3 regions of the Erwinia sorbitola genome follow, and region 2 is predicted to be linked to each of the others. Evidence: predicted binding sites of a transcription regulator. Region 2 holds the regulator's gene; each other region holds the start of a gene.

Region 1 (11,056 bases), 1.3 Mb from region 2:
GGCGTCAGCGTGGTGTTCAGGCCCAGTGCGATCGGATAGCCTGCTTCACCTTTCACTGCCACCTGTTGGCCGTGGAAGTGGCTGCTGGCGCTATCGCTAAAGCCGGTAAACTCTACGGAGCGCTGACTGTCATAAGTCTGGCGTGTCAGGCTGGTGCTGAGGTTAACAAACCATGGATCGCCGCTATAGGTGGCGTAAAGGATCCCGCCCCAGGCGTCAACATCACTGTTGCTACCTTTCAGGTTATCAGCCCCTTTCACAGACGTACGGCTGTAGCTCAGTGCAGCACCGGCACGCCAGTTATCCAGTAACTGACGGTCGGCTCCCAGAATCATACCGGCATAATGCGCCCGGTATCCGCTGACATTATCAACCATTCCCTGACGAGCGCTGCCGTAGAACGGTTTACCCCAGGCTGCCCACTCCATGCTGTCATCACCGGTAGCAATACCGCGCGCGCTGGCTCCCGGGGTGATACGCAGACCATCCAGATGTCCGCCGATAACGCCCAGGGCATCCATCGATGCTGCGGAAGTGGCGGCTGATGCCATACTGTTCTGCGTTGGTGCCAGCTGCTCGCCAATACGGTTGGCTTCGGCTTCGGTGGTAATGGTTTTTGAGGCGTTAAACAGATTCAACAGGCCGGTGGAAAAGCCGTTGTAACCTGAAAGCCCGTTCAGAGAGGAGATTGCGTTGCCGGTGGTTGGCAGTGGTTTTGCCGTTACGGTTGGCGTGTTGCCACCATTGTTGTTGCCACCACTATTGTTGCCACCGTCGTTAGGCTGCTTATCTTTCAGATAGAGTGCAAGGCCAGTGGTGCTGCCGTCGTTAATCAGCTGTCCCTTCACGCTGCCGTTAAAATTATCGGCAACATAGTTCAGGGTCTGTTCGTTATAGTCGGCGTGCGCTGCGGTGATTACCAGATAGCGCTGGCCGCTGGCAAAGCCGTAGCTGCTGCCGGTGCGGCTCAGGCGGATAGTTGATCCGGAGTCGATGGATGCATTACCGCTGACATTAAGGCGACCGTAGCCAACATCGATTGTTGTACCCAGGGCAGTTGCGCTATCAGCGACGCCGATATTCAAAATAGCGTTAGCTGTTTGATGATAGTTACCGGTGACGGTTAACGGCTGGGTGATCATCACATCGGCATTGTTGGTCAGCGTATGAACACCGCCCAAATCAACGTTATCGTTCAGCAGAAGCATACCTTTCTGCAAACGAACGTCGGCACCCGTACTGTAAATTAATCCAACCGGAGTGACAGATGGCATTGTCATCAGAAATAAGTTGTTGGTACCGGTAAGGGTGCCACGATCGCCTTTGCCGCCGTTAATCACCAGTTCATTAGCGCTATTATTTCTGATGTTCCCTGCAATGGTACCGCTGTTATTGATGCTGCCTATCACGCCATTGTTGACGATGGCATCAGATGTGTTGCCCAGGAAAAAATTATTTGAGGTGGTGATGGTACCGGCATTGTTCAGCTCGTTCAGCGTACCGCTGTTGACGATAGCCGCCCGGCTACCAGAGATGGTGCCTTGTGCTTCATTGATCAGCGAGTCAATAGTACCGGAGTTGGTGATGCCCACCAGCGTTTGAGACATGATAGGGTCGAAACCGCTGCCAGTCATAATTGTGCCGCTGTTCAGCAGTGTATTAATTGTGGCACCGCTCTCGTTGACAATCGCGCTTTGTCCCGGGGCCGGGAAGCTCATATTGCCAACGCTGATGGTTCCGGAATTGTTCAGAGTATCAATAGTGAGCTGATTACGCAGTGCTGAAAAGAGCTGCGAGGTAAGCTTCCCCTGATTATCTATCAGCGTAGTAGCGCGATTGTTAAGAACAGCATCGCCGGTGGTGTCAATAATGCCCTCACTGGTGATATTCAGCACGTCGGTACTGATAGTCAGAGGCATGCTGGTGGTGTAGCTTCCATCAACCGTCTGCGTGGTCTGTGCCGGGTCAGCGTGTGCAAGAGAGGTAAAGCATTGTGCGGCAGCCAGTGCAACAACCAGCGGCTTTAGTGGGAAAGAATACAGCGATTTATTCATTGATTTGCCACCATCTGAGTTATCAGAACTGATTGAATCAGTCGTTTTTTTTAGGAGTATTCTGATTTATCGGCAGGGCAAATAGGCACTTTAGAGGGGCTGAATAATATATTTTTGCGCATAAAAAAACCGGACTGAAATCAGTCCGGTTTGGATTACAGGTGCTGCGGGCAACGAAGACGGCAGCACGATAAAATGGGTAACTTAGCGACTACGGAAGACAATGCGGCCTTTGCTCAGGTCGTACGGGGTCAGCTCTACAGTGACTTTGTCGCCCGTCAGGATGCGGATATAGTTTTTGCGCATTTTACCGGAGATATGAGCGGTAACCACGTGACCGTTTTCCAATTCAACGCGGAACATGGTGTTAGGTAACGTATCAAGTACGGTACCCTGCATTTCAATATTGTCTTCTTTGGCCATCGAATCCTCTAGGTGGACTACCTTAGTTTTGAACCGGCAAGATAATGCCGAATTTCACGTATTAAGTAAAGAATTGCGGATGAATTCATCCACATCAACCCCTCACACGCACACCTGGCGCAGACGGATTACGAAAAAATCTGGAGTCAATGACGTCAGCGTGGGGGAACAGCGGGCTAAGAATCTGTTTAAATATGCTTTAGTCGCACGATTAAAACAGTTCTGAAAAGGTGCGTTGAGATTCCCAGCCTGGTATTCCGCATCACCATCTTGTACCGGTGAAAGGCGGACGACATACCAAACGCGCATATTATATCACTGTTCTCACGGCGTTGCGTGGAAAACATCGAAAGATCGCATTAAAAAAGCTGGCCCGGCAGCCAGCAGTCAGCCGAAAGTGGCTGATTTGCGAGGGAATGGACATAGTGCAGGTAGTCAACGCGAGGGATCTCCTGCGCGCCCAGAGAGAAGGTGTGAGGATTTAACACCTGGCAGTCAATCAGCTTACCGCCCTGCTGCTGAAAGTAATTGCTGAAAACCAGCAGCGCCGTTTTTGAGGCGTTTTCACTACGGCTGAACATCGACTCACCGCAGAATATCTGCCCCAGTTCCAGTCCGTACATCCCGCCCACCAGTTCACCGGCGCGCCATACCTCTACGGAGTGCGCATGACCCATTTCATGTAGCTTCTGCCAGGCTCGTTTCACCTCATTGGTGATCCAGGTGCCTTCCTGACGATCGCTGGCACAGCCTTCGATCACCTGTTGAAACCCCTGATTCAGGGTGACCTGATAAGGTGATTTTTGATGGAAGCGCTTCATGCTCCGGCTGAGATGGAAGTTTTCCGGTAGCAGAACCGCGCGCGGATCGGGTGACCACCAGAGAATAGGATCGCCGGGTGAGAACCACGGAAAGATACCCCGATGATAGGCGTTAAGCAGCCGCTGAGGGCTGAGGTCGCCTCCCATAGCCAGCAGACCATTCGGTTCCCGCAGCGCCATTTCTGGCGGCGGGAAATTAAGAGATTCACGTGAAAGTTGTATCAGGCGCATCGGGCGGTCTCAATAACACGAGAGCTAATGACTATAGCGCAAAGCGTTGCAGAAATGTCCAGTATCGGCCCCGTTTTGAGACTAATTCCTGATGATTTCCCTGTTCGATAACCTGGCCATTGTCCATAACACAAATTCGATCGAAATATGCCAGACCGCGCAGACGGTGAGTCACCATAATCAGGGTTTTCCCCCCAGCCACCTGACGCAACAGCGCGAGGATCTGCTGCTCGGTTTCAGCATCCAGTCCTTCGGTTGGCTCATCAAGAAGCATCAGGTCGCCGCCGTGCAATATCGCACGCGCCAGGCCCAGGCGACGCAGTTCACCACCAGAAAGCTGGCGACCCCCTTCACCCAGCCAGGCGTTCAGTCCCTGATCGTTATCCAGCAGCTTCTCCAAACCGACCTGGCGTAGCGCGTCACACAGATGCCCATCGTGGCTACCTGGCGCTGCCAGCAGCAGGTTATCCCGCAGGCTGGCGCTAAACAGATGCACACGCTGAGTCACTACGCAGGTGCGGGCGCGCAGATCGGCCTCGCTCCAGTTAGCCAGCGGCTGACCGTTCAGCTGGATGGTGCCCTGCTGCGGATCCCAGGCACGGGTCAGGAGTTGCAGCAGAGTAGACTTGCCACAGCCGGTACGGCCAAGCAGGGCGATATGTTCGCCCGCGCCAATCTCAAGCGTCAATCCATCAATGGCGCATGGGCCATCACCGTAGCGGAAGCTCACATCTTTGATGGTAATAGATGCGCCTGTAGGGTGCGATTGCGATGCTGCACTCGCTGCCGGGAAACTGACGGCCGGACGCTGTTCAATAATCTGCGAAACACGACTGGCGGAGGCCATCACGTGGCCGAGATGCTGGAATGCGGTTCCGACCGGAGCGAGCGCTTCAAAAGCTGCCAGTGCACAAAAGACAAAGAGCGCTATATAGGCACCGGGGTAGGGATCGCCCCCGATGCCAGCAGCACTCAGCCACAGCAGCAGCGTAACGGCGATACCACCCATCAGCATAACCAGGCCCTGAGACATCCCGGTCAGGCTGGCCTGGCGCTGTTGCGCGGCGAGCCACGCCTGTTCAGTGGCGTCCATACCGCGACGGAACTTGCTGGCGGCCCCGTAAAGGCTTAACTCTGCCTGCCCCTGAAGCCAGCGTGTCAGAGTGCTGCGATACTCGCCTCGCAGGCGGGTTAAATCAGCGCCAACCGGCAGTCCGGCGCGGTAAAACACCGGCGGTATCACGAGCAGCGTTAACAGCATCAGTGCGCCAAGCGTCAGTGCCAGGCTGCTATCCAGCCAGCTGAGGCCCACGGTTACCACGGCAATCACTGCCAGCGCGCCAGCCAGCGGAGAAATCACGCGCAGATAGAGATGATCCAGCGTATCTACATCGGCGACAAGACGGTTGAGCAACTCCCCCTCGCGAAAACGGGCAATTCCGGCAGGGGAGAGCGGCAGCAGCTTACTGAAGGTGAATACCCGCAGATGTTGCAGAACGCGGAAGGTGGTGTCGTGGCTGACCAGACGCTCCAGATAGCGCGCAGCGGTACGGCTGATGGCCGCGCCGCGTACTCCGGCAGCAGGCAGCATATAGTTGAAGGAGTAGATTCCAGCAACACCCGCCAGTGAGGTGGCGGCGAGGAACCATCCGGACAGCGTCAGCAGACCGATGCTCGCCAGCAGCGTCACTACTGCCAGTAGAATACCGGCAAGCAATCGCACAATATGGCGGCGATAGAGTTTTAAAAACGGCAGCAGGCTTTTCATTCGAGCGATCCTCCTCGCTGGGCCATCAGGTCGGCAAACGGCCCCGGCTGATGAGCCAGCTCTTCATAGCGACCAGTCTGAACAATTTCACCTTTACGCATCAGCCAGATTTCATCCCACTGATCGAGACGGTCGAGCTGGTGGGTGATCAGCAGCGTGCTTTGATTATGAGAGGCCTGTAACAGTGCGTGGTTAACGTGCTGCTCGCTATGGGCATCAAGACTGGCGTCTGGCTCATCCAGCAGCAGTAGTTTGCACGGTTTCATCAGGGCGCGCGCGACAGCAATACGCTGTGCCTGACCAACCGAAAGGCCGCTACTCTGGTCGCCCGTTTCACTGTCCAGACCCGCAGGAAGCCGTGGCAGGAATTCATTCACTCCCGCCAGCTCCAGCACCTGTTGCAGGCGCGCTTCATCGTTATTACCACTCAGCAGAATATTTTCCCTGATTGTTCCGGCTGGAAGGTGCGGGTTTTGCCCCACCCATGCCAGCTGTTGCTGCCAGTGCGGCAGAGCAATATCACGCAGTTCGATACCGTTAATCAGCAAAGAACCCCGGTAGGGCAGGTAGCCCAGCAGCACATTCATCAGGGATGTTTTACCGGCGCCACTCTGCCCGACCAGCGCTACGCGCTTTCCTGGTTCTAAAGTGAAATTCAGCGGGCCGGCAAGCGTGGTGCCGTCGGCCGTAGCGATCACCAGATCCTGAGCCACGAGGCTGAAACCCTCACCCAGCTCCGGCGTCAGGGAGCCACGCTCAACAGAAGCGGTTTCGCTCTCCTCAAGGAAGGTTTGCAACGCATCCGCAGCGCCAATTGCCTGTGCCTTGGCATGGTAGTAAGTACCGAGGTCGCGCAGCGGTTGGTAAAATTCAGGGGCGAGTATCAATACAAGGAACCCGGCAAACAGCGTAACCGGGCCGCTGTAGTGGCCGAAGTCAAAGACGCCGAGATAAGAGAAACCAAAATAAACAGCGATCAGCGCAATCGAGATGGATGCGAAGAACTCAAGTACTGCCGATGACAGGAATGCCATTCGCAGCACTTCCATTGTACGCTGACGAAACTGATCGGATGCTTCGGCAATTGAGGCAGTTTCAGCCGTAGCGCGGTGGAAAAGACGTAGTGTTTCCAGCCCGCGCAGGCGATCGAGGAACTGACCGCTCAGACGCGCCAGCGCCTGGAAGTTACGGCGGTTAGCATCGGCAGCTCCCATGCCAACCATCGCCATAAATAGCGGAATTAATGGCGCAGTCGCCAGCAGGATCAACGATGCAGCCCAGTTAACCGGGAACAGCAGGATCAGCACCAGCAGCGGGATGACGCCGGCCAGCATCATCTGTGGCAGATAGCGCGAATAGTAATCCTGCATCTCTTCAATCTGTTCCAGCAAAAGCGTAGCCCAACTGCCGGCAGGTTTACCCTGAATCCAGGCCGGGCCGAGATCTGACAGACGGTTCAGCACCTGGTGGCGCAAAGTCTGACGAATAGCCTGACCGGTTTTGAAGCCGATTTTTTCGCGCAGCCATGCCAGAAGGGCACGTGCAGCAAAGCAGGCAAGCAGCAGAATGAAATGCAGTAGCTGACTGTCCCGGGGTTGGTGATCTACCAGCAGCGCCTGAAGCAGCGAGGCCAGAAACCAGGCCTGAGCGAGGATAAGCAGAGCGCTTAAGGTGCCCAGCAGGAATGAGAGGCGTAGCCAGCGATGGCCATGCACACTCTGACTTTTCAGCCAGCGGGTGAGTTGTTGTTGTCGTGTTTTATTCATCTGTTGCCGGATTGCCCTGACGTAAACAGTAGAGAGGCAAAGGCCCCTGGAAGATTGGTGTCAAGCGTGGCAATGTTACAATGCGGAGGGTGAAAAGGCGACAGTTGTACGTCGCCTTTGGCAATATTAGCTCAGAGTTTTAACAACTTACTTATTATTTTTAACTAAACCATCCAGATAGCGCTCGGCATCCAGAGCGGCCATACAGCCGGTTCCGGCAGAGGTAATCGCCTGGCGATAGATATGATCCATCACATCGCCTGCGGCGAAGACACCTGGGATGCTGGTCTGGGTAGCATTCCCCTGAATACCGGACTGCACTTTGATATAGCCATTTTCCAGCGCTAACTGACCGTTGAAAATTGCGGTGTTAGGGCTGTGGCCGATGGCAACAAACAGGCCCGCGACGTCCAGCGTTTTGGTCTGATCGTCTTTGGTTGAACGCAGGCGGAGAGAGCTGACGCCCATCTGATCGCCCAGCACTTCATCCAGCGTGTGGTCAGTATGCAGCACGATATTGCCATTTTTGACCTTCTCATTCAGACGATCAATCAGAATTTTTTCCGCACGGAAGCTGTCACGGCGGTGGATCAGGTGCACTTCGGCTGCGATATTTGCCAGATAAAGTGCCTCTTCCACTGCGGTGTTGCCCCCGCCAATCACCGCGACCTTCTGATTACGGTAGAAGAAACCGTCACAGGTGGCGCAGGCTGAGACCCCACGACCTTTGAACGCCTCTTCAGACGGCAGCCCCAGGTAACGTGCTGAAGCTCCTGTAGCGATGATCAGTGCATCTGCGGTGTACTCGCCTTCATCGCCGGTCAGGCGGAATGGACGGTTTTGCAGATCAACACTGTGGATATGGTCGAAGATGATCTCGGTGTTAAATTTCACCGCATGTTCGTGCATACGCTCCATCAGCAGTGGCCCGGTAAGCTCGTTAGCATCGCCAGGCCAGTTTTCCACGTCTGTGGTGGTGGTCAACTGACCGCCTTTTTCCAGACCGGTGATTAACACCGGGTTCAGGTTAGCGCGGGCTGCGTACACGGCGGCGGTATAGCCTGCCGGTCCTGAACCCAGAATCAGTAATTTACTGTGTTTAGCCGTACCCATGAAACCCTCATTAATTAACTGGCGAACCTATCTCTGGATTGTAGGGAATTTGGCGAGGCAAAAAAAGCGTTCTGCGATTTTGTTAACAATTAATGAAAAAGGTTTCATCAATCAACAGTGAGGGCAGGAGACAGTACTGCTGAAAAAAGCTGCATTTTGCTGACGTACGGGCATTTTAAGCGGCTAAATTGTCATTAAAAAACAGACAGACAGCATTCACTTTGGCATGTTGTACTGATTTTGTTTGTTTTGCTTTGACAATCGGCTGCGCTTTTGCGAAAACATTATGGGGAGCAGGGTGTATCTGGTCGTGCATAGCAGGGTTTCATCCCGAATTTTGCACTTATTGCCCGATATACTTAGCCTGTTATTTGGAATGACGCATGGTGTGGACAGACAACATGCGTCATGCAGATAGGGCGTTTAACAACGTCACAGGCTCAATGTCTTCACTTAGATCAACCCTGTTACATTAAGTCGTTCAGGGTATGGCGGGTAAAGGGAAGGAATTTAAGAGAGACAATAATAATGGTAGACAATAAAAAACGGCCGGGTAAAGACCTCGATAGAATTGACCGCAATATCCTGAATGAACTGCAAAAGGATGGGCGAATTTCGAACGTCGAGCTTTCCAAGCGCGTAGGCTTATCACCAACGCCATGCCTGGAACGTGTTCGTCGTCTGGAGCGTCAGGGCTTTATTCTCGGATATACCGCGCAGTTAAACCCGCATTATCTGGATGCGTCACTGCTGGTATTCGTTGAGATTACTCTGAATCGTGGTGCGCCGGATGTGTTTGAGCAATTTAACGCCGCTGTACAAAAACTTGAGGAAACTCAAGAGTGTCACCTTGTTTCCGGTGATTTTGACTATCTGCTGAAAACGCGTGTGCCGGATATGTCTGCGTACCGCAAGTTGCTTGGTGAAACCTTGCTGCGTCTGCCGGGTGTGAACGATACCCGTACCTACGTAGTGATGGAAGAAGTGAAACAAAGTAACCGGTTAGTGATTAAAACTCGGTAACACAGGGCAGGTGCAAAACCTGTTAGTTTTCGGTACACTCCTGTGAATTCATACAGGTTCAGCGCCGGGCATGCCCGGCGCTGTTGCCTCCATAGTTTACAGGCACCTGGAGAGTACTCTTGAGCCAGGAATACACAGAAGATAAAGACGTTTCATTAGAACCGTTGAGCAGCGGGCGTCGCCTGCTGGAAGCGTTATTAATTGTTGTTGCTCTTTTCGCCATCTATCTGATGGTGGCACTGGTGAGCTTCAATCCGTCCGATCCCAGTTGGTCACAAACCGCCTGGCACGAACCTATTCACAACCTCGGTGGTGGGGTGGGCGCGTGGCTGGCAGATACGCTATTCTTTATTTTTGGCGTGATGGCTTACGCCCTTCCCCCGGTAATATTAGGTCTTTGTTGGATCACCTTCAGCCGCCGCCATTTCCAGGAATACATCGATTACTTTGCTGTCGCCCTGCGTCTGATTGGCGTGCTGGCGCTGGTGGTAACCTCATGTGGTCTTGCCGCACTGAATGCTGATGATATCTGGTACTTCGCCTCTGGCGGGGTGATCGGCAGCCTGTTAAGCAGTGCAATGGCTCCGTACTTTAGCGGGCCAGGCGGCACACTGACGTTGCTGTGTATTTGGGCTGCCGGGCTGACTCTCTATACCGGCTGGTCCTGGCTTACCATCGCTGAAAAAATTGGTGGAGTGGTGATGGGCGTTCTGACTTTTGCCAGCAACCGCTCACGTGCCGATGAACAGTGGCATGAAGATGACTACGATGATGAAGTTGAAGAGCCGGTGGCGAAACGTAGTGCGCAGACGCGTACTGACGACAGCGACGACGTGCTGCTAACCAAACCCCAGCCTTTGTATGCGGAAGATGATGAAGAAGAACAGGGTGACCCGCTGCTGGCTAAACCCTCAGTCAGCGTCACTCCTTCAGCTCCTGCCTCGCAGCCTGCTGCTGTTGCACCTGCCGCACCTGCCGCACCTGCTGCTCCGGTCACAGCGCCGGTTCAGGAGCATGCCGCACCTGCCGATGTTCAGGTTTCCACTCCGGTAGCACCGCCGCAGCCCTCGCTGTATCGCTTCGAAGTTCCGGCGGAAGCTGAAACACCAGCCCCGGATCATACAATTGATGATGATGGCCCTAAGATGGGCAACTGGCAGAATGCATCAACATCACCGTTTGATTTCTCTACCCAACATGCATCGCATCCTGCTTCTGTAGCAGCTGCCGCGACTGGTGCTGCTATTGGTGCTGTCGCTCACTCTGCCAGTAGTAACACGCCGTTTATGCCGGGCTTTACGGCAACCAGCGGTGACGATCTCAATCCGCAGGTTAAGCAGGGGATTGGCCCTGAGCTGCCGCGCCCGAACCCGGTTAAATTGCCTACCCGTCGCGAACTGGCCTCCTACGGTATTAAGCTACCTTCTCAGCGTATGGCGGAAGAAAAAGCTAAAGAGCAAGAGATGCGCCAACCTGAAATTGCAGCAGTGCCTGATAACACTTCCTGGCAGGCTGCGTCGCCGGATGAACAGGATGAAGCAGAGCAGGCCCAGCTGCGCGAAGCATTCCTGGCGCGTGAACAGCAGCGCTACGGAGAAGAATTTGCTCCCGAAGATGAAGAGGCGTTGCAACAGGCAGCGCTTGCCCGTCAGTTTGCGGAACAGCAGCAACAGCGTTATGCGTCTGAAGCACAAACCCCTCTTCCGGCCTTTACGCTCGACACATCCGGCGCATTTGATTTCTCACCGATGGACGACCTGGTGGATGATGGCCCTGTAGAGCCGCTATTCACCCTGTCGGCAGCTCCTGAGGCAGAACCTGCTGCTCCGGTGCAGTCGCAGTGGCAACAGCCTGAAG
Region 2 (11,056 bases):
CCGTCCGGCAGCAGCAGCAACTGCTGGTTCGGCTACAGGCATGGCGAGATGAACTTAAAAACGACAATGACGGTGAACAGGCTGCGGTAGTCGAGAATGTCCGCCAGCAGATTGCCGGACTAAAAGTCACGGGCCGACAGATCGTTAATCTGGATCCTGACTGGGTGCGCTTACGGCCACAGGCCAATCGTACGCTGGAAGGGGAGTACAGCCTCTATACCCTGGAAAAGCCGACGTCAATCACGCTGGCTGGCGCAGTGGAAAAATCAGGGAAAACCCCCTGGGCAGCAGGGCGTTCCGTCGTTGAGTATCTGGATGCACATCCACGTATGGAAGGTGGTGAACGGAATATCGCGCAGGTGATCTCACCGGGTGGTGAGGTGACGGAAGTGCCGGTGGCGTACTGGAATCGTCGCCATTATGAGCCGCAGCCGGGCAGTATCCTGTTTGTGGGCTTCTCTTCCTGGACGCTGCCGAGCGCCTATGCCGATCTCAACCAGCAGATCGTTTCTGTTCTGACGCACCGGATCCCTGACTGATGAAAAAACGTTATCTTCTCAGCCTGCTGTCACTCTCAGTCGCCTGTGCCTGCCAGGTTCAGGCAGCCTCCAGCGTGGAGCCGATTGGCCCCTCACAATCCGACTTTGGCGGCGTTGGCCTGATGCAGGTACCTACTGCACGTATGGCCAAAGAGGGCGAATTCAGCCTTAATTACCGTTATAACGATCAGTATCACTTCTACTCCTCCTCGGTACAGCTGTTCCCTTGGCTGGAAGCGACCATCCGCTACACCGATGTGAAAACCCGTGAATACAGCGCGGTTTCGAGCTTCTCGGGTAATCAGACCTACAAAGACAAAGCGTTCGATCTCAAGGTGCGTCTGTGGGAAGAGGGCTTCTGGCTGCCGGAGGTCTCTGTCGGCTCACGCGACCTCGGCGGTACCGGCCTGTTTGACAGTGAATACCTGGTGGCCACCAAGGCCTGGGGGCCGTTTGATTTTACACTCGGCATGGGCTGGGGTTATATCGGCAATAGCGGCACGGTGAAAAACCCGTTCTGCTCCGCCAGCGAAAAATACTGCTACCGTACCGAGGGCAACGGCACTGCGGGTTCGGTCAGCGGCAGCGATATGTTTAAAGGGCCGACGGCGCTTTTCGGCGGGATTGAGTATCAGACACCCTGGCAGCCACTGCGACTGAAAATGGAGTATGAAGGTAACGACTACAAGGATGACTTCGCTGGCCGTCTGGAGCAGAAGAGCAAATTTAACGTCGGAGCCATCTACCGCATCACCGACTGGGCGGATTTGAACGTCAGCTATGAGCGTGGTAACACCTTTATGGCCGGCTTCACCCTGCGTACTAACTTTAACGATCTGCACCAGAATCAGCGCGATACGCCAAAACCGGAATATAACCCGCAGCCGCAGGATCGCTTCCTGGAACCTACGGTGACAGCCAGTCAGCTGACGGATCTGAAATACAATGCCGGTCTGGACGCACCAAGTATTCAGGTTGATGGCAGCACCCTGTATGTCAGCGGTGAGCAGACAAAATATCGTGACACCGCCCGCGGCGTTGAACGCGCCAATATTATTATGGCGAATCATCTGCCGGAAGGAATTGATACCCTGAAGGTGACGCAGCAGCGCAGCCATATGGGGCAGGTGACCACAGAAACTAATGTGCCGAGCCTGCAACGTCAGCTGGTGGGATATCCGCTGGGGCGCGAAGAGACGCTACAGCAGCAGCGTGTGGATCCGGTTGACCCGGGTCATACCGAGCAGGGCTTCTTTATTGACGGTGACCGCCTGAACTACAGCCTCTCTCCGGTTCTCAACCAGTCTGTGGGCGGCCCGGAAAGCTTCTATCTGTATCAGGTGGGCGTCATGGCTAACGCCAGCTTCTGGCTGACCGACCATTTACTGATAGATGGCAGCCTGTTCGGCAACCTTGCGAACAACTACGATAAGTTCAACTACAATGGTGCCCCGGCGGACTCCTCGCTGCCGCGTGTGCGTACCCATATTCGCGATTACGTTGAAAATAACGTCTATGTGAATAACCTCCAGGCCAACTACATGCGTGAACTCGGCAACGGCTTCTACGGTCAGGTTTATGGCGGCTATCTGGAAACCATGTATGGCGGGGCGGGCGGTGAGGTGCTCTACCGTCCGCTGGATGCGAGCTGGGCTGTGGGTGTGGATGCCAACTACGTTAAGCAGCGTGACTGGGACAACATGATGAAGTTCACCGACTACAGCGCCAAAGTAGGCAATATCACCGGATACTGGCAGCCGTGGTTTATGCGTAACGTCCTTGTGAAAGCCAGCGTCGGGCAGTATCTGGCGGAAGACAAAGGTGTAACGGTTGATATATCGAAGCGCTTCGACAGCGGGATCGTCGTGGGTGCTTACGCCACTAAAACCAACGTTTCGGCAGAAGAGTACGGCGAGGGTGACTTCACCAAAGGCTTCTACATCTCCGTGCCGATGGATGTCTTCAGTGTCTCACCAACCCGTGGCCGCGCGCAGGTAAACTGGACGCCGCTGACGCGTGATGGCGGTCAGATGCTGGGTCGTAAGTATCAGCTGTACGATATGACTAGCGATCGCGATATCAACTACCGATAACGACCAATGGCCGGGTATACCCGGCCAGCATCGTCACCAATAGAAATGTTGTGATCTGCATCACACTCAAGCATATTGTAATCCGTCGGCATCACCGACGGATAACCATGACTTTGAGGCGCCCGACATGACTTCCCCTGACCGTAACACGCCCGCCAACCGGCTGGCCTTTGCCCTGCAAATGGTATTAAACACCGGCCTGATTGCTCTCGCCTGTATCCTGATTATTTTCCTCGGCAAAGAGACCATCCATCTTGGCAACGTGCTGCTGAATACCGGAGAGCAGACCTCCTCTTATCTGCTGATCGAAGGTATCGTGATCTACTTCCTCTACTTTGAGTTTATCGCGCTGATCATTAAGTATTTCCAGTCAGGCTATCACTTCCCGTTGCGCTATTTCGTTTACATCGGCATCACGGCGATCATTCGTCTGATTATTGTCGACCATAAAAACCCATTTGATACCCTTGCTTACGCCATCGCTATTCTGATTCTGGTGATCACTCTCTGGCTGGCAAACAGCAACCGCCTTAAGCGCGAATAACCGCGGCTGCCTGCCACAAAATCGTGGCAATTTGCCCTGCTTTGATAGGTTTGCCGCCGGGGTCTGCGTTACACTGACGCATCGAAGATTTTGCGGAGAAGTGTTATGGCTGAGAACGCGCTGTCGCAATTGCGCGCGATCAACTGGCTACCGGATTCATCACCCCTGTTAACCGCCCCCTTGCTGGACTGGCTGATGGAAGTTGACTCCATGACCCGTCGCTTTGAGCGTCACTGTCAGCTGGTGACGGTTAACCTGCTGCGTGAAGGCTTTATCAGCGCTCAGGAAGCGGCAGATGACATCGCTCTTTTGCCGGTCGAATCGCGCTACTGGCTGCGGGAAATTGAACTGTGCGGCGATGGAGTTCCCTGGCTGGTGGCACGAACACTGGTGCCTGAATCAACCCTGAATGGCCCGGAACAGAAGCTGCAACAGCTGGGAACAATGCCGCTTGGGCGCTATCTGTTTGCCACCTCCACTCTGACGCGTGACTTTATTGATGTCGGCCACAGCGCAGAACTCTGGGGGCGGCGCTCACGTCTGCGTCTGTCGGGCAAACCGTTATTACTGACCGAACTGTTTTTACCCGCTTCCCCGCTCTACGCGAGTGTGGCAGAAAAAGGTGGGGTGTAGCGTGGAGAGAAGTCTGCAAATGAGTAAGCTTTCGGCCTACAGCCGTCTGATGCGTATTGATAAACCAATTGGTTCACTGCTTCTGCTATGGCCGACATTGTGGGCGCTCTGGCTGGCCGGGATGAAAGTGCCGCCGCTAAACGTACTGCTGGTGTTTGTGCTGGGCGTCTTTTTTATGCGTGCCGCAGGCTGCGTGGTTAATGATTTTGCCGATCGGAAAATCGATGGTTTTGTGAAGCGTACTCGCGAACGCCCGCTGCCCAGCGGGGCGGTGAGCACGCGCGAAGCAAAACTGCTGTTTGCCGGGCTGGTGCTGACATCCTTTGCGCTGGTGCTGACTATGAACAGCATGACTATCTGGCTGTCGCTGGGTGGTCTGGGTCTGGCCTGGCTCTATCCGTTTATGAAGCGCTACACACATCTGCCGCAGGTGGTGCTGGGAGCCGCTTTTGGCTGGGCGATACCGATGGGCTGGGCTGCCGTTAGCGAAAGCGTGCCGCTAACCTGCTGGCTGTTGTTCCTGGCGAATATCTGCTGGACGGTGGCGTACGACACTCTGTATGCGATGGTTGACCGCGATGATGATCTGAAGATCGGCGTCAAATCTACTGCTATTTTGTTTGGCCGTTTCGATAAGCTGATCGTTGGCCTGTTGCAGCTGGCGACGCTGGGTCTGATGGCGCTGGTAGGCTGGCAGCTTCATCTCAGCGGTATTTTCTACTGGTCGGTGTTAATCGCGGGCGTATTCTTTGTTTACCAGCAGAAGCTGATCGCCGGGCGTGAACGTGAGCGCTGCTTCCAGGCGTTTCTGAATAACAACTGGGTAGGATTGGTGCTTTTCGTGGGCGTAGCGTTCGGTATCTGACAATAAAAAAGGGTCGGCTATTTAATTTAGCCGACCCTTTTTATCTACAACGCGACAGACCTGCGTTAGGGCCCATCAGGGAGTGCCATCACTCTTGCTCGACAGCACTCTCAATCGTCATTCTCACTTCCTGAGTAATCAGATCTGCCAGCAGCTGATAAACCTGCTGTGTATGTTCAACCTGCGCATCACCAGAATCACTGATAAAGCCTTCATCACGCAGTGTCAGCACCAGCGAGGTAAATACGGCTTTATCGAAGAACTCGGGTGCATTAATACCGTGCAGCACCGACAGGCGCTGTGCCATCGTACGGCTCTCTTTTTCCAGCGTTCCACGGTTAATGGTTGGTTTAGCGCTGAGGATAGAGAAGGTGATGGAGTAGCGTTGCAGCGTTTCGCGTACGCCAGCAGCCAGCAGTTGCAGAGTGCGGAAACGAGCAGCACTCAGACGCAGCGTATTATCATCGGCAATCAGCAGCCCCTGACGTGCCATTTCCGCCACCAGTGAGTCCAGCACCAGCCCAAGCTCATCCGTGCTCCAGCGCAGGAACAGCTCGCTCTTCAGCATCGGATAGATCACCGTAACCTGACGCAGCAGTTCAGCGCGGGTCAGCTCACGGTGTTGCATCACAATGGCGGCAATCAGCGACGGCATCACCAGCATATGGTGGATGTTGTTACGGTAGTAAGTCATCAGCACCGCCTGCTCGCGCGGCAGTACCACGATCTCGCCGATATTATCCTGCTCCAGCTCGAACTTATTCATACTGAGCGCATGTTCCAGCAGTGCTTCCGGAGTCATATCCGGCACGGTGGAATCAGGCGAGTACGGCACGTTACGCAGCAGCTGTACGTAGCAGTCGAGCTGCTCGGTCAGCTGTTCACGGGTCATAGAGCGCTGACGAGAAGCCAGCAGCGCAGTGACACACAGGTTCATGGCATTTGCCGCCCCTGCGTTGTTAATGCGAACCATCACTTTCTGCGCAATATCGTTCACCGCCGGGGTTAACCATGCGGGACGCTGTGCTTCAATCGGATCGATAGCCTCACGCCACTCAGGCACCTGCTGATTCAGATAAGCGACCAGCGGCAGCGGTTCACCAAAGTTCACATAGCCCTGGCCGAGGTTTCGCAGCTTACGTAGCCCGCGCACCATCGACATAAAGCCCTCTTTCTCTTTGGTCGCACCACGCAGCTCTTTGGCGTAAGTGCCCACTTCCATCACGTGCTCGTAACCAATATAGATAGGTACCAGAGTGATAGGGCGGTTACCGCCGCGCAGCATGGCCTGAATGGTCATCGACAGCGTACCGGTTTTTGGATCCAGCAGGCGACCGGTACGTGAACGTCCTCCTTCCACAAAGTACTCAACGGAATAACCACGAGTGAACAGTTCACCCAGGTATTCACGGAACACAGTGGAGTAGAGCTTATTGCCCTTGAAGGTACGACGAATAAAGAAGGCGCCCAGGCGACGGAAGATCGGGCCGGCTGGCCAGAAATTCAGGTTGATACCGGCAGCAATATGCGGCGGTACAAGGCCCTGGTGATAGAGGACATAGGAGAGCAACAGGTAGTCCATATGGCTGCGATGGCAGGGAACATAGACAATCTCATGACCGTCCTGTGCCAGCTGGCGCACGCGCTCACCGCCGTTGACGTTAATCCCCTGGTACAGCTTGCTCCACGTCCAGCCCATGATGCGGTCAGTCAGACGAATCGCTTCGTAGGAGAAGTCGGCGGCAATCTCTTCCATCAGCTCAACGGCATTCTGCTGTGCTTTTTCATGGGAGATTTTTTTACTGCGCGCTTCGTCCTCCACGGCTTTAGCAATCGCCTTGGACTTTAACAGCTTATTAAACAGATCCTGGCGAACCGGCAGACGCGGGCCAACAGCGGCAAGACGCTGGCGGGCAAAGTGCATACGTGCCACGCGTGCCAGCTTTTGAGCAATGATCTTGTCCGTACCGTGCTCGGTGGCCATATGGCGCAGCGACACCATTGGCGAGAAGCGAACAAAGCTATCGCGGCCCAGCCAGATGACGGCAAAGAACTTCTGGATGCCGTTTAGCATGCGCAGATGCGGTTGATTGTCACCCTGTACCTCACGGCCAGGTGCGCGACCAAACATCACTGATACCGGCACCATCTGCACATCCAGGTCAGGATGATTGCGGTGCAGGTCGAGATACTCATGGAACAGCTTGACCGATTCGAGATTCGGAACAAAATACGGGAACACGCGCGGGCCATCATGAATAAACACATGGCGTGGCAACACCGTACCGTCGATCTCCAGTGGTTCCAGCGGATCGGGCAGTTCTTGTTTGCGACACTGCTCACGCAGAGCAAGGAGATCGGCCTTTGAATCATAAGGCAGCACATACATAATAGGGCGCGAAGTATCGAGCCCGAGTTCGGCAACCGGTTCAGCCGGGATTGCTTTACTCTTTACCAGTAATTTAACTGGAAGATTCAATAAGTTATAATATAGATTACGCCAACCTGACATAGACAACATGAAGCCTCTTGTTAGCAAAGCGCCGCAAGCATACCAGAAAGCGCTAACAGAATCTGTGGTGTTAAAAAACCTGTAGTTCCACTCATTGACGTTAAACTTCTCAAAGGGTTCCCTGATTATGGCAAATAATGTCACCGGACTGACACGAATCATAAAAGCGGCCGGATATTCTTGGAAAGGCATCCTTGCTGCCTGGCAGCATGAAGCGGCATTTCGCCAGGAAGCCATCGCGGCAATAGTGGCGGTTATCGTCGCCTGCTGGCTGGATGTTGATGCCATCACCCGGGTGCTATTGATTGGCTCAGTGGTAATGGTGATTGTCGTCGAAATTATCAACAGCGCCATTGAAGCGGTGGTTGACCGCATTGGCAGCGAACTTCATCCGCTTTCAGGTCGAGCGAAAGATATGGGCTCTGCTGCCGTGCTGTTAACTATATTGCTGGCAATCTTCGTCTGGATCATGCTCTTAGTGCCATATTTGCGATGAGTTTTCTAAAATTCACTACAAACAGCCTTTCGCCCAAGTTTAGGTTTTAAATGTCTAAATACCTGTATATACTCACAGTCGACTGTATAAACAACCAGGGGGCGGGATGAAAGCACTTACGGCAAGGCAGCAGCAGGTCTATGATCTGATTCGCGACCACATTAATCAAACCGGTATGCCACCGACTCGTGCAGAGATCGCCGCGCAGCTCGGTTTCCGTTCCCCGAATGCTGCTGAAGAGCATCTGAAAGCCTTGGCGCGTAAAGGCGTGATTGAGATCGTTTCAGGTGCCTCTCGCGGTATCCGCCTGATGATGGAAGAAGAAGAAGGTCTTCCGCTGATTGGTCGGGTAGCCGCTGGTGAGCCTCTGCTGGCAGAACAACATATCGAAGGCCACTATAAGGTTGATCCTGACCTGTTTAAACCCGGTGCCGATTTCCTGCTGCGTGTCAGCGGTATGTCAATGAAAGACATCGGTATTATGGATGGTGATCTGCTGGCAGTACACAAAACGGAAGATGTGCGTAATGGGCAGGTCGTGGTGGCCCGCATTGACGATGAAGTCACGGTAAAACGCCTGAAAAGGCAGGGAAATACGGTGCAACTTCTGCCGGAAAACCCGGATTTCAAACCTATCGTGGTCGATCTGCGTCAGCAAACCCTGACCATTGAAGGTCTTGCGGTTGGCGTTATTCGCAACGGCAACTGGATTTAATCGTCACTCCTCGCTAAATCCTGCGCGCTGCTTCTGCGGCGCGTATATCATCTCTAATCAGCTCGACTCTGATGGATTCTGATGAAACTGCTTACCCCCGCAGATAAAAGCCTATGGCGGCTGGCGCTGCCAATGATCCTTTCAAATATCACCGTGCCACTCCTTGGCCTGGTGGATACTGCCGTTATCGGTCATCTCGACAGTCCCACGTACCTTGGCGGCGTGGCGATTGGAACAACTGTAACCAGCTTCCTGTTTATGCTGCTGCTGTTTTTACGCATGAGTACAACCGGGCTGACGGCGCAGGCATTCGGTGCCGGGGATAAATCTGCACTGGCACGCGCTCTGATGCAGCCGCTACTGTTGGCCTTGCTGGCCGGAATAGTGTTTATTTTGTTTAAAACCCCGATAACTCACCTCGCACTGGGCCTGACCGGCGGCAGTGACGAAGTGCTGCACCAGGCAGCCCTGTTTATGCAGGTGCGCTGGCTTAGTGCTCCGGCAACGCTGGCTAACCTTGTGCTGCTGGGCTGGTTGCTCGGAGTGCAGTACGCCCGTGCTCCGGTGATACTGCTGGTGGTGGGCAACCTGGTAAATATTCTGCTCGACCTGTGGTTCGTTATCGGTCTGAAGTGGGGTGTGCAGGGCGCGGCGGCGGCCACTGCAATTGCTGAATACATCAGCCTGATCGTTGGCCTGTTGCTGGTGTGGCGGGTCATGGTACTGCGCGGTCTGACGCTGCGGCTGATGCTGGCAGCCTGGCGCGGTGACGTGGGACGACTGCTGCGTTTAAACCGCGATATCATGCTGCGCTCACTACTGCTGCAAATCTGTTTTGCATCGCTGACCATCTTCGGTGCGCGACTGGGCAATGATGTGGTAGCAGTAAACGCTGTACTGCTGATGTTTCTCACCTTTACGGCCTATGCACTGGATGGCTTTGCTTATGCGGTTGAGGCCTGCTCCGGGGAAGCCTACGGGGCGAAAAATAGTAAGCAGTTACTCAACGTGTGGCACGCTGCCTGTCGGCAATCGTTAGTGGTGGCGTTAGGTTTCTCTCTGTTTTATGCCCTGTTTGGCGAGAATATCGTTGCGCTGTTGACCTCTCTGGAACCGCTACGCCAGCTTGCCGATCGGTATTTGTGGTGGCAGGTGTTAATGCCGCTGGCTGGCGTAGGCTGCTATCTCCTCGATGGGATGTTCATCGGTGCCACCCGTGCCAGTGAAATGCGTAACAGTATGGCCATTGCTGCGCTGGGTTTCGGTCTTACGCTGTGCTCCGTTCCCTGGCTGGGTAATCATGGCCTGTGGCTGGCAGTAACGCTGTTCCTGCTGTTACGAGGGGTAACGCTGTGGGTTATCTGGCGTCGGCACTGGCGTAATGATAGCTGGTTTGCTCACTGAAATATTTGCTTACGTAAGCCGATAAGTTATTAAATTGCTGATTTTAAATGACTTTGTATCTGTTTTGGAGCGTCAGGGCAGGGGGTTAGCGGTCATATTGCATTTTCTCTACTACAATTATCTCTGTGTCAGGCGCTTCACCAGATAATTCTCTGGCTAATAAGCCAAATTCTGAGACAAAGAAGCTGTTTTAACCCAAGGTAGAGGAATCACATTATGAATAAAGACGAAGCCGGCGGTAACTGGAAACAGTTTAAAGGTAAAGTGAAAGAACAATGGGGTAAGCTGACCGATGATGACCTGACGGTCGTTGAAGGTAAACGCGATCAGCTGGTAGGTAAAATTCAGGAACGCTACGGCTATCAAAAAGATCAAGCCGAAAAAGAGCTAAGTGACTGGGAAACCCGTCACAACCACCGCTGGTAATACAGCGGCTCCTGCCAGGACATTGCTCCTATACCGGCACAAGGATAGTGCCACTCAGCTCTAACCCTTCCCTTAAATATTTATACTAACGCCCACGTTTTTTGCTTTGCACACTATGATCGTGCTGGCACGCATCCTGATGTGTACAGGCTTCAATTTCCCCGCATTGCTGACAAAATCCATGCGCCTCAATCACGCTATGACTCAGTTTAAAACCTGACTTCAGGGCCAGTGATTTCAGAATATCTTCCACTCCATCGGCTTGTTGCTCCGTCACCGAACCACAGCGGCCACAAATCAGCATTGCTGAGGTGTGAGACGGTTCTTCAAAATGATGGCAGACCACATAGCTGTTAGTGGACTCAACGCGATGGATAAAGCCCTGCTCAAGCAGAAAGTCCAGTGCACGATAGATAGTCGGGGGCTTTGCCTGAGGTTCAGAGGCACGCAGCAAATCCAGCAGATCGTAGGCGCTGATAGCTCCATTCTGCTCGCTCATCAGGCGCAGCACTTCAAAACGCTGCGGCGTCAGGCGCACGCTGCGCTGCTGACAGATAGCTTCTGCCTGTGACAGGATTTTTTCAGCGCTAATAATATTCATTGTTCCCCTCCTCAGGCAATTTCAGGATGTTATTTTATCACATCTGCAACAAAACACCGAACTCACCGTCCTGCGACTCCCGGCCAACAAAATTCTGCCCGACAATCTCGATTATTCACTGGTATTGCTGCTAAGTGCAGAAGGTTAAAAAAATTTCACCATTGTCTTGATGGCACCAGGGCCACTATTTTTTTATTCAGCCGGGCTAATCAGATTTGCAGGGCTTAA
Region 3 (11,056 bases), 1.1 Mb from region 2:
CCATTTGCTCATCTGAGTAAAGAACTCTTCAAAACGATGGCCATAATCCTGGGTGATAATAAAACCCTGAACGCGCAGGCGTTTACGCAAAATCGCACTTTGCAACTGCGGCAGGCGGTCAGGGCCGGAACGCTCTCCGGTGCTGTTGTAATCGGCAATCAAACCACAAACCGGAATACGGCCTTTGGTATTCATCAGCGGCAGCACGGCATTAAATACTTTGCCGCCAACGCTTTCGAAATAGACGTCAATCCCATCGGCACAGTGGCGGCTAAGTTGTTCGGCCAGGTTGTCATCGCGGTGATCAAGACAACGGTCAAAGCCCAGCACCTCTTCGGCATAGCGGCATTTCTCCGCACCGCCCGCAATCCCCACCACATGGCAGCCCTTGAGTTTGGCAATCTGACCGACGAGGGAGCCGACTGCCCCGGTTGCTGCGGCAACCACCACGGTTTCACCCGCCTGCGGGTTACCGATATCCAGCAGCCCCATATAGGCGGTGAAGCCAGGCATCCCCAGCATCCCCAGCGCCCAGGATGGATGCTTCAGTACCGGGCCGCTGAGTTTAACCAGCTCTTCGCCGTTTGAGAGAGCAAAGTCCTGCCAGCCGCTGTAGCCGAGAACCCAGTCACCGGCGGCAAAATCTGCGTGTTCAGAACGCTCGACCACCGACACCGTTCCGCCACACATCACCTCATTGATGGCGACCGGAGGGACATAGGAAGGGGCATCGCTCATACGCCCGCGCATGTAAGGATCAAGAGACAGCCAGACGGTACGCAGCAGCACCTGTCCGGCGGCAGGTTCAGGAACGTGCTGTGATTCCAGGCGGAAATTCGCTTCAGTTGGCGCGCCGTGCGGGCGGGATGCCAGCAGCAGCCGACGATTGGTATGTTTGTCTTGTGGCATATTAGCTCCTTTTTGCGGCAGTAAGCCGCGCAAAACCTGGTAAAAGCGTAGCCCATCAAGCCTGCCGCTGCCTGGAGACAGCCTTCATTACTGAGAATTAAACAGGGCTGGATGTGCTACGGCTGCACTTACTGCATCGGTTAACCTTGCCAGCGCCTGTGGGCTAATGACATAGGGGGGCATCAGATAAATCAGCCGCCCGAAGGGGCGTATCCACACGCCCTGTTCAACAAAGAACGCCTGCATCGCCGCCATATTCACCGGCCTGTGCGTCTCCACCACCCCAATCGCCCCCAGTACCCGTACGTCAGCTACTTCAGGCTGTGAGCTCAACGGCATTAATGCCGTATGCAGCTGTCGCTCAATGTCCATCACCTGTGTCTGCCAGTGGTTCTCTTGCAGGATGGCGAGGCTCTCCGCCGCGACGGCGCAGGCCAGCGGATTACCCATAAACGTTGGGCCATGCATAAAACACCCCGCCGCGCCGTTACTGATAGTGTCAGCCACCGTGCGGGTAGTCAGGGTGGCAGATAGTGTCATGGTGCCACCGGTCAGAGCTTTACCCACGCAGAGAATATCCGGGCTGATAGCCGCATGTTCGCAGGCAAACAGTCTGCCGGTGCGACCAAACCCGGTGGCGATCTCATCGGCAATCAGCAGTAGCTGATAACGGTCACACAGTTCGCGTACCCGGTGCAGATAGCGCGGATGGTAAAAGCGCATCCCGCCAGCCCCCTGCACGATTGGTTCGAGGATCACCGCCGCCAGCTGCTGATGATGCTCAACGATCAGCTGTTCGAGCGCGTCGGCGTCCTGTTCTTGCCAGGGCTGATCGAAACGCGGTGGGGCAGGAGCGAACAGATGCTCCGGCAAATAGCCCTGATACAGGCTGTGCATCGAGTTTTGCGGGTCGCACACTGACATCGCGGCAAAAGTATCACCGTGATAGCCATTGCGCAGGGTGAGGAAACGTTGACGCTTTTCACCTTTCGCCTGCCAGTACTGCAATGCCATTTTCATCGACACTTCAACGGCTACCGATCCTGAATCGGCGAGGAATACACATTCCAGCTGCGATGGGGTCATCGCCACCAGGCGGCGGCACAGCGCTACTGCCGCCGGGTGAGTGATGCCGCCAAACATCACATGGGACATCTCCGCCATCTGCGCCTGTAACGCCTGATTCAGGCGCGGATGATTGTAGCCGTGGATCGCAGCCCACCATGAGGACATACCGTCTACCAGCTGACGGCTATCCGCCAGCTGAAGGGAGGTACCCGCCGCAGCCACCACTGGATAGCAGGGAAGCGGCTGACTCATGGAGGTGTAAGGGTGCCAGATATGGTCACGGTCAAAAGCGAGATCGTCAGGTGTCATAAAATCACTTGTAAACCAAAAATAAAAAATTTAGTTTACAAGTATAACCAGGCCGTAAAGACAAATGACAGACTTTTTTTGGAGCAAGCAATGGCAACACGTTGGACACTCTCTCAGGCGCAGGCGCTGTTTGATAAGCCTTTTCTCGAACTGATGTTTGAGGCGCAGCAGATACATCGCCAGCATTTCGACCCGCGTCAGGTGCAGGTCAGTACGCTGCTGTCGATCAAAACCGGGGCCTGCCCGGAAGACTGCAAATACTGTCCACAAAGCTCACGCTATAAGACCGGGCTGGCATCCGAGCGTCTGATGGAGGTGGAGGAGGTGCTGAGTTCAGCACGCAAAGCGAAAGCAGCCGGATCCGGACGTTTCTGCATGGGAGCCGCGTGGAAAAATCCCCATGAACGCGATATGCCTTATCTTGAACAGATGGTGCAGGGGGTGAAAGCCATGGGAATGGAAACCTGCATGACCCTTGGTACGCTCAACGATCAACAGGCGCAGCGACTGGCCCATGCCGGGCTGGATTTTTATAATCACAACCTGGATACCTCGCCGGAATTTTACGGCAGCATCATCACCACTCGCAGCTATCAGGAGCGGCTGGATACGCTGGGTAAAGTGCGCGATGCCGGTATCAAAGTCTGTTCCGGCGGCATAGTCGGGCTGGGGGAAACGGTCAGCGACCGTGCCGGGCTGCTGGTGCAGTTAGCTAATTTGCCGACGCCGCCGGAAAGTGTGCCGATCAATATGCTGGTCAAAGTCAAAGGCACGCCGCTGGCGGATAACGATGATGTTGATCCTTTCGACTTTGTCCGCACCATTGCGGTTGCGCGCATTATGATGCCGCGTTCCCATGTGCGCCTCTCCGCCGGACGTGAGCAGATGAGCGAACAGACTCAGGCGATGTGTTTTATGGCCGGGGCTAACTCCATTTTCTACGGCTGCAAGCTGCTGACCACACCAAACCCGGAAGAGGACACCGATCGCATCCTGTTCCGCAAGCTGGGGCTGAACCCGCAGCATAGCGAAACGGAAGCGGGCGATAATGAACAGCAGCAGGCGCTGACAGCTCAGTTGATGAGTGCCGATACCGACCTGTTCTACAACGCGGCGGTGTAATGAGCTGGTCACAACGAATCGCACAGGCGCTCATCGCTCGCCGCACCAGCGGGCAGTATCGCCAGCGCCATCTCAGCGAGCAGGGTGACGCGCGCAGCCTGCGCGTGGCGGGGCAGGATTTTACTCATTTCTCTGGCAATGATTACCTCGGGCTGAGTCACGATGCCCGCATTATCGATGCCTGGCAGCAGGGCGCAGCGCACTACGGCGTTGGCGCGGGTGGATCGGCGCATGTTACCGGTTATCGTACGCCGCAGGCAGAGCTGGAAAGCGAGCTGGCGGACTGGCTGGGCTACGACCGCAGTCTGTTGTTTATCTCCGGGTTTGCGGCAAATCAGGCGGTTATTGCCGCGATGATGGCGAAAGATGACCGTATTCTCGCCGATAAACTGTGCCACGCTTCACTGCTGGAAGCCGCCACTCTTAGTCCGGCAACGCTGCGCCGTTTTGCGCATAATCAGCCTGCGTCGCTGGCGACGCTACTGGCCGGAAACAAGAGTGGCGAAACGCTGGTGGTCACCGAAGGTATCTTCAGCATGGATGGCGATCGGGCACCGCTGGCGGAGCTGCACAGGCTCTCACAGTTACAGGGCGGCTGGCTGCTGGTGGATGATGCCCATGGGGTGGGCGTTTGCGGTGAACAGGGGCGGGGCAGCTGCTGGCAGCAACGGGTTAAGCCGGAACTGCTGATCGTCACCTTTGGCAAAGCGTTTGGCGTCAGCGGCGCGGCGCTACTGTGTAACGACGACACCGCAGAGTATCTGTTGCAGTTTGCCCGCCATCTGATCTACAGCACCGCCATGCCACCGGCGCAGGCCTGTGCTATCCGGGCTGCTCTGGACTGTATCCGCCAGGGCGATGGCCTGCGGGAGCAGCTGACAGCCAATATTCACTACTTCCGTCAGCAGGCGGAAACCCTGCCCTGGTCGCTGGGGGCGTCGGACAGCGCCATTCAACCCCTGATGGTTGGTGACGAACAGGCGGCGCTGATGCTGTCGCAGCGGCTGCGGGAGCAGGGCTGCTGGGTAACGGCTATTCGCCCCCCGACCGTGCCGCCGGGCACCTCACGGCTGCGCATCACCCTGAGCGCGGCTCATCGTATCAGCGATATTGATCGGCTTCTGGAGGCGTTACATGCTGCAAACCGTTGACAAACAGGCGGTGGCGGCAGCCTTTGGTCGCGCCGCACAGAGCTATAACCAGCACGCCCGGCTACAGCGTCAGTGCGGGGAGCGGCTGATGGCGCTGGCACGCCCCGGTCATGGGCTGCGGGTACTGGATGCGGGATGCGGCACCGGCTGGTTCAGCCAGCGCTGGCGTACCGCCGGGCACGAGGTGACCGCGCTCGATCTGTCGGAGAAAATGCTTCAGCAGGCGGCCAGCGGTCAGGTTGCTGACTATTACCAGGCGGGAGATATTGAGGCTCTGCCATTTGCCGATGCCAGCTTCGACCGCTGCTGGAGCAATCTGGCGATTCAGTGGTGCAGTGATTTACCCCAGGCGCTGCGCGAGCTGCGGCGGGTGACAAAGCCGGGCGGACAGGTGCTGTTTTCCACGCTGCTGGCCGGCTCCCTGGTTGAGGTTGAGCAAGCCTGGCAGTCGCTCGGGCGAACTGCGCCGCTCAATCGATTCGCCAGCCTGGAGATGATCGAACAGGCGGCGGCAGGGATCGCTCTGACGCTGACGCCTTATACGCTGACGCTGGCATTTCCGGATGTGCTTACGCTGCTGCGATCGTTAAAAGGCATAGGTGCTACCCATCTGCATCAGGGGCGCGAAGCGCGGGCACTGAGCCGCGGTGAGCTGCAACGGCTGGAACAGATGTGGCAACGCGATGCGCGTGGCTGCCTGCTCAGTTATCAACTGGTTTCAGGAGTAATAGAGAGTGACTAAGCGCTGGTTTGTGACCGGAACGGATACTGAAGTGGGAAAAACCGTCGCCAGCTGCGCGCTGTTACAGGCGGCACAGGCAGCGGGATATCGCTGCGCGGGTTATAAGCCAGTGGCCTCCGGCTGTGAGATCACCCCGGACGGTATCCGCAATGAAGATGCGCTGGCGCTACAGCGCTACAGCGCGGTCAGGCTGCCTTACGAGACAGTGAATCCACTGGCATTTGTCGAGCCGACTTCGCCGCATATTATCAGCGCAGCTGAACAGCGGCCCATAACGGCACAGCAGCTCTCTGCCGGGCTGGAAGCGGTGTCGCAACAGGCTGAATGGGTGTTAACAGAAGGTGCGGGTGGCTGGTTTACGCCGCTCTCAGAGGTGCTGACCTTTGCCGACTGGGTACAGCAGGAGCAGCTGCCGGTCATTCTGGTGGTGGGAATCAAACTGGGATGCATCAACCACGCGCTGCTGACTGCGCTGGCGATAGAGTCTGCCGGTTTACCGCTGGCGGGATGGATTGCTAACGGCGTTCAACCGCCGGGCAAACGACATCAGGAATATCTGACGACGCTGACACAGCGTATTAATGCACCGTTGCTGGGGGAGATCCCACATCTGACCAGCAAAGATAGAGATGATTCAGGGCGGTATATCACCCTGCCATGACCGGCACAGCGCCTGCTCTCTACTTGCACTAAAAGCTTGTAGAGAGCAGGCGTAGCTGTTTTCACACCGTTAACCATGTATTCACCATGCTTTCATCCAACTGAGCAACTTTGCCATGGGCGACATTGCGCCCGCGGTGCAGCAGCAGGAAATAGTCCGCCACGCGGCGTATAAATGACAGGCGCTGTTCCAGCAGCAAAATGGTCATGCCGAAGTCATGATTCAGACGATGAATCAGATTCCCCATCTCCTCTTCCAGCCAGGGTGACATTCCCTCCGTCGGTTCATCCAGAATCAGCAGCTTTGGTTGCAGAACCAGAGCACGCGCCAGCGCCAGCTGTTGCTGCTGACTGATTGGCAGCTCGCCGCTGCGCTGATGACGCAGGGAGTAGAGCGCCGGAAACAGATCGTAAACCATCGCAGGTATGGCGCGATGGCGTTCCATTCCGGCTCCCGCCAGCAGGGCGATTTGCAGGTTTTCCTCGACGCTCATCTGCGAGAATATATGGCGGCCCTGCGGTACATAGCCAATACCCAGCGATGCGCGTTTTTCCACCGGCTGCAATAGCAAATCCTGCGGCGGGCCGTTATCTTCCTGCCAAACCATTGATCCACTGTTAATAGGCAGGTGCCCCATAATGCAGTTTACCAGCGTGGTCTTCCCCATCCCTGGCTGGCCGATGATGCCGGTGCAGGTGCCGGGCGGTAAATCCAGGTCGACATCCCACAGAATGTGGTTTTGCCCATAAAATTGATTAATAGAACGTAAACTAAGCATCTGACACACTCCTCCAGACAGTTATCGATCGCATCTGTATTGCTTACGCTCTATGTCGTCTGGCAAACAGTCCGGCGCTGTAAAGCACCCTCGTTTTTGTGCTTCTTGCTCTGGTGTTATGAAAGCGTGAGGCAGTGGTAGTTATCTTGCAAATAGCAGGCCAGTTCGGAAAAAGGCCAGAAATCCACAAACTCATAACATCTGTGCCTTCTATTGGTCAGCGCCGCTAAACAGTTGCCGATGGCAAATAGCAGGCTGCACCGGGCCAGTGCCGCAGGTGAATCATCCATGGTGCAGCTGCCATGTAAAATGGCAGCGCTAAAAATTTCCCGGCAGGATGGCAGGTTAGAAACGTGTACAAACGGTGCATAACTCACCCTTTGTGGGGCGTAACCGGGGGCTTTTCGCCACGAAAAAAAAGCAAAAAAAAATATTTGGCAGCGGGAAGTGAGCGTGGGGACGATTTATACACATCAGACAGGTCAGGCGCTGAAAACAGTTATCCACCATTCCTGTGGATAACCTTGTGCATTAACGTCTGAAAACTTACGCCAGGCGAGACGGGGCGCGGCTTACGTACGGGTTGGTGCGAAACTCGGCTTGTTGTTAATATTAATTTAAATCAATATGTTAGTTAAAATCAATACGGAGGAATATCCAGACTTGATCTGCCGGAGGTTTTACCGGGGGGCGCTTGACAAATGTTAAAAACCCAAAGGATCTGGGGATAAGCCTTTAAGGAACTTTTCGCATACGTTTGCGCAACGGGGTGCAAAAGTGCAGCTCTGCTATTAGTTGGAACAGTATGAAAAACAACTGTAATTTTATCCAGTCTTTTTTTCTGGCAAAATCGTCATGTCGGAGTAGAATTAGAGTCCGGTTCGCGCACATCTTCATCAGGTAGCCTTCATGACCAAAGCTTTTAAACTCAACTCCGATTTCAAACCCTCTGGCGATCAGCCGGAAGCAATTCGCCGTCTGGAAGAGGGGCTGGAAGATGGACTGGCGCATCAGACGCTGCTCGGGGTAACCGGATCGGGAAAAACCTTTACCGTTGCCAATGTGATTGCCGATCTCAACCGGCCAACGATGGTGCTGGCACCGAATAAGACGCTGGCGGCGCAGCTCTACGGCGAGATGAAAGAGTTTTTTCCCGATAATGCGGTCGAGTATTTTGTCTCTTACTACGATTATTATCAGCCTGAGGCTTATGTTCCCAGTTCTGATACCTTTATCGAAAAAGACGCGTCGGTAAACGAACATATTGAGCAGATGCGTCTTTCTGCTACCAAGGCGCTGCTCGAACGGCGCGATGTGATCGTGGTGGCCTCGGTTTCAGCGATTTACGGCCTGGGCGATCCCGATCTCTATCTCAAGATGATGCTGCATCTTACGCGTGGAATGGTTATTGACCAGCGCGCGATTCTGCGTCGTCTGGCGGAGCTGCAATATACCCGTAACGATCAGGCTTTCCAGCGCGGTACATTCCGCGTACGTGGCGAAGTGATTGATATTTTCCCGGCAGAATCTGATGACTACGCGCTGCGCGTTGAACTGTTTGATGAAGAGGTTGAGCGCCTGTCGATTTTTGACCCGCTGACCGGGCAGATTGAGTCGGTGATCCCGCGTTATACCATCTACCCGAAAACCCACTACGTCACACCGCGTGAGCGTATTTTACAGGCGATGGAAGAGATTAAAGTCGAACTGGCCGAGCGTAAGCAGGTGCTGCTGGCGAACAATAAACTGCTGGAAGAGCAGCGCCTCAGCCAGCGCACCCAGTTTGACCTGGAGATGATGAACGAGCTGGGTTACTGCTCCGGCATTGAAAACTATTCACGCTATCTTTCTGGCCGTGGCCCGGGCGAGGCGCCGCCGACGCTGTTTGATTACCTGCCGGCCGATGGCCTGCTGGTGATCGATGAATCCCACGTTACCATTCCGCAGATCGGCGGTATGTACCGGGGTGACAGGGCGCGTAAAGAGACGCTGGTCGAGTACGGTTTCCGTCTGCCGTCGGCGCTGGATAACCGCCCGATGAAGTTTGAAGAGTTCGAAGCGCTGGCACCGCAGACGATCTATGTTTCGGCTACTCCGGGTAACTATGAGCTGGAGAAATCGGGCGGTGACGTGGTGGATCAGGTGGTGCGTCCGACCGGCCTGCTGGATCCGACCATTGAAGTACGTCCTGTCGGTACGCAGGTGGACGATTTGCTGTCTGAAATTCGCAAACGCGTGGTGATAAACGAACGTGTGCTGGTGACGGTACTGACCAAGCGTATGGCCGAGGATCTTACCGAATATCTGGAAGAGCACGGCGAGCGGGTGCGTTACCTGCACTCAGATATCGATACCGTGGAACGCGTGGAAATTATCCGCGACCTGCGCCTCGGTAAGTTTGATGTGCTGGTAGGCATCAACCTGCTGCGTGAGGGGCTGGATATGCCGGAAGTGTCGCTGGTGGCGATCCTTGATGCGGATAAAGAGGGCTTCCTGCGTTCTGAACGCTCGCTGATCCAGACCATTGGACGTGCGGCGCGTAACCTTAACGGTAAGGCGATTCTTTACGGCGATAAGATCACCCCTTCCATGGCGCGCGCAATTGGTGAAACTGAACGCCGCCGTGAAAAGCAGGAGCAGTACAACCTGGAGCACGGTATTGTTCCGCAGGGCCTGAATAAGAAAATTGCCGATATTCTGGAGCTGGGCCAGGGGCTGGCGAAAAACAAAGCGAAGGTGCGCAGCATGAAAGGGCGCAGCATTGTGGAAGATGATGCAGAACATATCGACCTGTCACCGCAGGGGCTGCAAAAACGTATCCACCAGCTGGAGGCTCAGATGCAGAAACATGCGCAGAATCTGGAGTTTGAAGAGGCTGCTCAGGTGCGCGATCAGCTGCATCAGGTGCGCGAGCTGTTTATCGCGGCATCGTAACAAGGCCGGACGAGGCATGCCTCGCCCCTACGTAGAATCGCACCCCCGCAATTATGCTGCCGGATATCGTTTCCGTAGGGGTCAGGCACGCCTGACCCGTTGCGTGGTATGAATCGCCCCCGCAATTATGCCGCCGGATATCGTTTCTGGTAGGGGGCAGGCACGCCTGACCCGTTGCGTGGTATGAATCGCCCCCCGCAATTATGCCGCCGGATATCGTTTCCGGTAGGGGTCAGGCACGCCTGACCCGTTGCGTGGTATGAATCGCCCCCGCAATTATGCCGCCGGATATCGTTTCTGGTAGGGGTCAGGCACGCCTGACCCGTTGCGTGGTATGAATCGCCCCCCGCAATTATGCTGCCGGATATCGTTTCCGTAGGGGTCAGGCACGCCTGACCCGTTGCTGCACACTTACACCATCGCCTGCACCGCATGCTCCAGCGCCTGACGCAACAGCTGGCGGTCATGGCGATACGGAATATCACCGGCCTCCAATGGCTCCTGAATCACCAGGCGCCCGTCCAGCTGGCTGCTGTCGACCTTTGGCCCCAGCACCAGCGCATCAATGACCCGCTTGCCTATCGCTTTTTCCATCATCACCAGCTTATCCGCCACCGTCAGCTTTGCCGCAGCCGGGCTAAGTTCTTTACCGAGATTGCCAATAAACACCATGGTGGCTGGAGTACGCCGCAGGGCCTGAGCTATTTCCGGCAGCAGCAGCACCGGCATCAGGCTGGTGTAAAAACTGCCTGGCCCAATCAGAATCAGATCCGCTTCGCCAATCGCCTCCACGGCTTCACGCGTGGCGCTCACTGCCGGGGAGAGCATCAGCTCCTGCGGTGGCTGCGCCATCTGGTCAATCTCCGTTTCGCCGTAAATTAAATGGCCATCACCATCCAGCGCCACCAGATCGACCGGCTGCTCAGACATCGGGATGAGAAAAGCATCCACTTTCAGCAAATTACGGATCAGGTTAATAGCTTCAAAAGGCCTGACGCTGAGGTGATCGAGCGCTTTCAGCATCAGATTGCCCAGGTTATGTCCCGCCAGTTCGCCGTTCCCGGCAAAACGATACTCAAACATAGCTGAGGCCACGCTGGGTTCGGCAATCAGTTGATTCAGGCAGTTACGCATATCGCCCCAGGCGATGCCCCCTTCCGAGCGGCGGATGCGCCCGGTGGAGCCACCGTTATCGGTGGTGGTAACAATTCCGGTCAGGCGTGAGCCAAGAGGTGAAAGGGCAGACATCACACGGCCAAGACCGTGTCCTCCCCCTAATGCGACCACGCGGTCGAGGTCAGCTAAAGTGCGATTTCGCATCGTATCCATCATCATCAATACTAATTATTTATAAGCGCTATTTTACGCTAAACGACAACGAA

The links. Region 2 encodes LexA, which represses DNA repair genes until DNA is damaged. Its sites were predicted from a motif close to TNCTGTATGTACATACAGNA; they were not measured.
Region 1: a site for LexA is predicted at 9,238-9,257, ahead of GN242_RS22015 (DNA translocase FtsK 4TM domain-containing protein). Genes of this name have one in related genera too.
Region 3: a site for LexA is predicted at 7,555-7,574, ahead of uvrB (excinuclease ABC subunit UvrB). Genes of this name have one in related genera too.

The regions. Positions count from the first base shown of each region.
Region 1 is NZ_CP046509.1:3,040,346-3,051,401, reverse strand. Features, by position in the region: gene GN242_RS13685 (autotransporter family protein) at 1-2,054, opposite strand, end outside; gene infA (translation initiation factor IF-1) at 2,259-2,477, opposite strand; gene aat (leucyl/phenylalanyl-tRNA--protein transferase) at 2,837-3,529, opposite strand; gene cydC (heme ABC transporter ATP-binding protein/permease CydC) at 3,561-5,297, opposite strand; gene cydD (heme ABC transporter permease/ATP-binding protein CydD) at 5,294-7,063, opposite strand; gene trxB (thioredoxin-disulfide reductase) at 7,211-8,176, opposite strand; gene lrp (leucine-responsive transcriptional regulator Lrp) at 8,705-9,199, shown strand; gene GN242_RS22015 (DNA translocase FtsK 4TM domain-containing protein) at 9,319-11,056, shown strand, end outside.
Region 2 is NZ_CP046509.1:4,306,715-4,317,770, reverse strand. Features, by position in the region: gene GN242_RS19580 (capsule biosynthesis GfcC D2 domain-containing protein) at 1-539, shown strand, start outside; gene GN242_RS19575 (YjbH domain-containing protein) at 539-2,632, shown strand; gene psiE (phosphate-starvation-inducible protein PsiE) at 2,760-3,176, shown strand; gene ubiC (chorismate lyase) at 3,282-3,809, shown strand; gene ubiA (4-hydroxybenzoate octaprenyltransferase) at 3,811-4,674, shown strand; gene plsB (glycerol-3-phosphate 1-O-acyltransferase PlsB) at 4,763-7,186, opposite strand; gene GN242_RS19550 (diacylglycerol kinase) at 7,314-7,682, shown strand; gene lexA (transcriptional repressor LexA) at 7,789-8,397, shown strand; gene dinF (MATE family efflux transporter DinF) at 8,479-9,801, shown strand; gene GN242_RS19535 (CsbD family protein) at 10,018-10,227, shown strand; gene zur (zinc uptake transcriptional repressor Zur) at 10,313-10,822, opposite strand.
Region 3 is NZ_CP046509.1:3,186,628-3,197,683, reverse strand. Features, by position in the region: gene curA (NADPH-dependent curcumin/dihydrocurcumin reductase) at 1-909, opposite strand, end outside; gene bioA (adenosylmethionine--8-amino-7-oxononanoate transaminase) at 997-2,286, opposite strand; gene bioB (biotin synthase BioB) at 2,377-3,408, shown strand; gene bioF (8-amino-7-oxononanoate synthase) at 3,408-4,559, shown strand; gene bioC (malonyl-ACP O-methyltransferase BioC) at 4,543-5,301, shown strand; gene bioD (dethiobiotin synthase) at 5,294-5,962, shown strand; gene GN242_RS14320 (ABC transporter ATP-binding protein) at 6,024-6,740, opposite strand; gene uvrB (excinuclease ABC subunit UvrB) at 7,650-9,674, shown strand; gene GN242_RS14310 (gluconeogenesis factor YvcK family protein) at 10,086-10,994, opposite strand.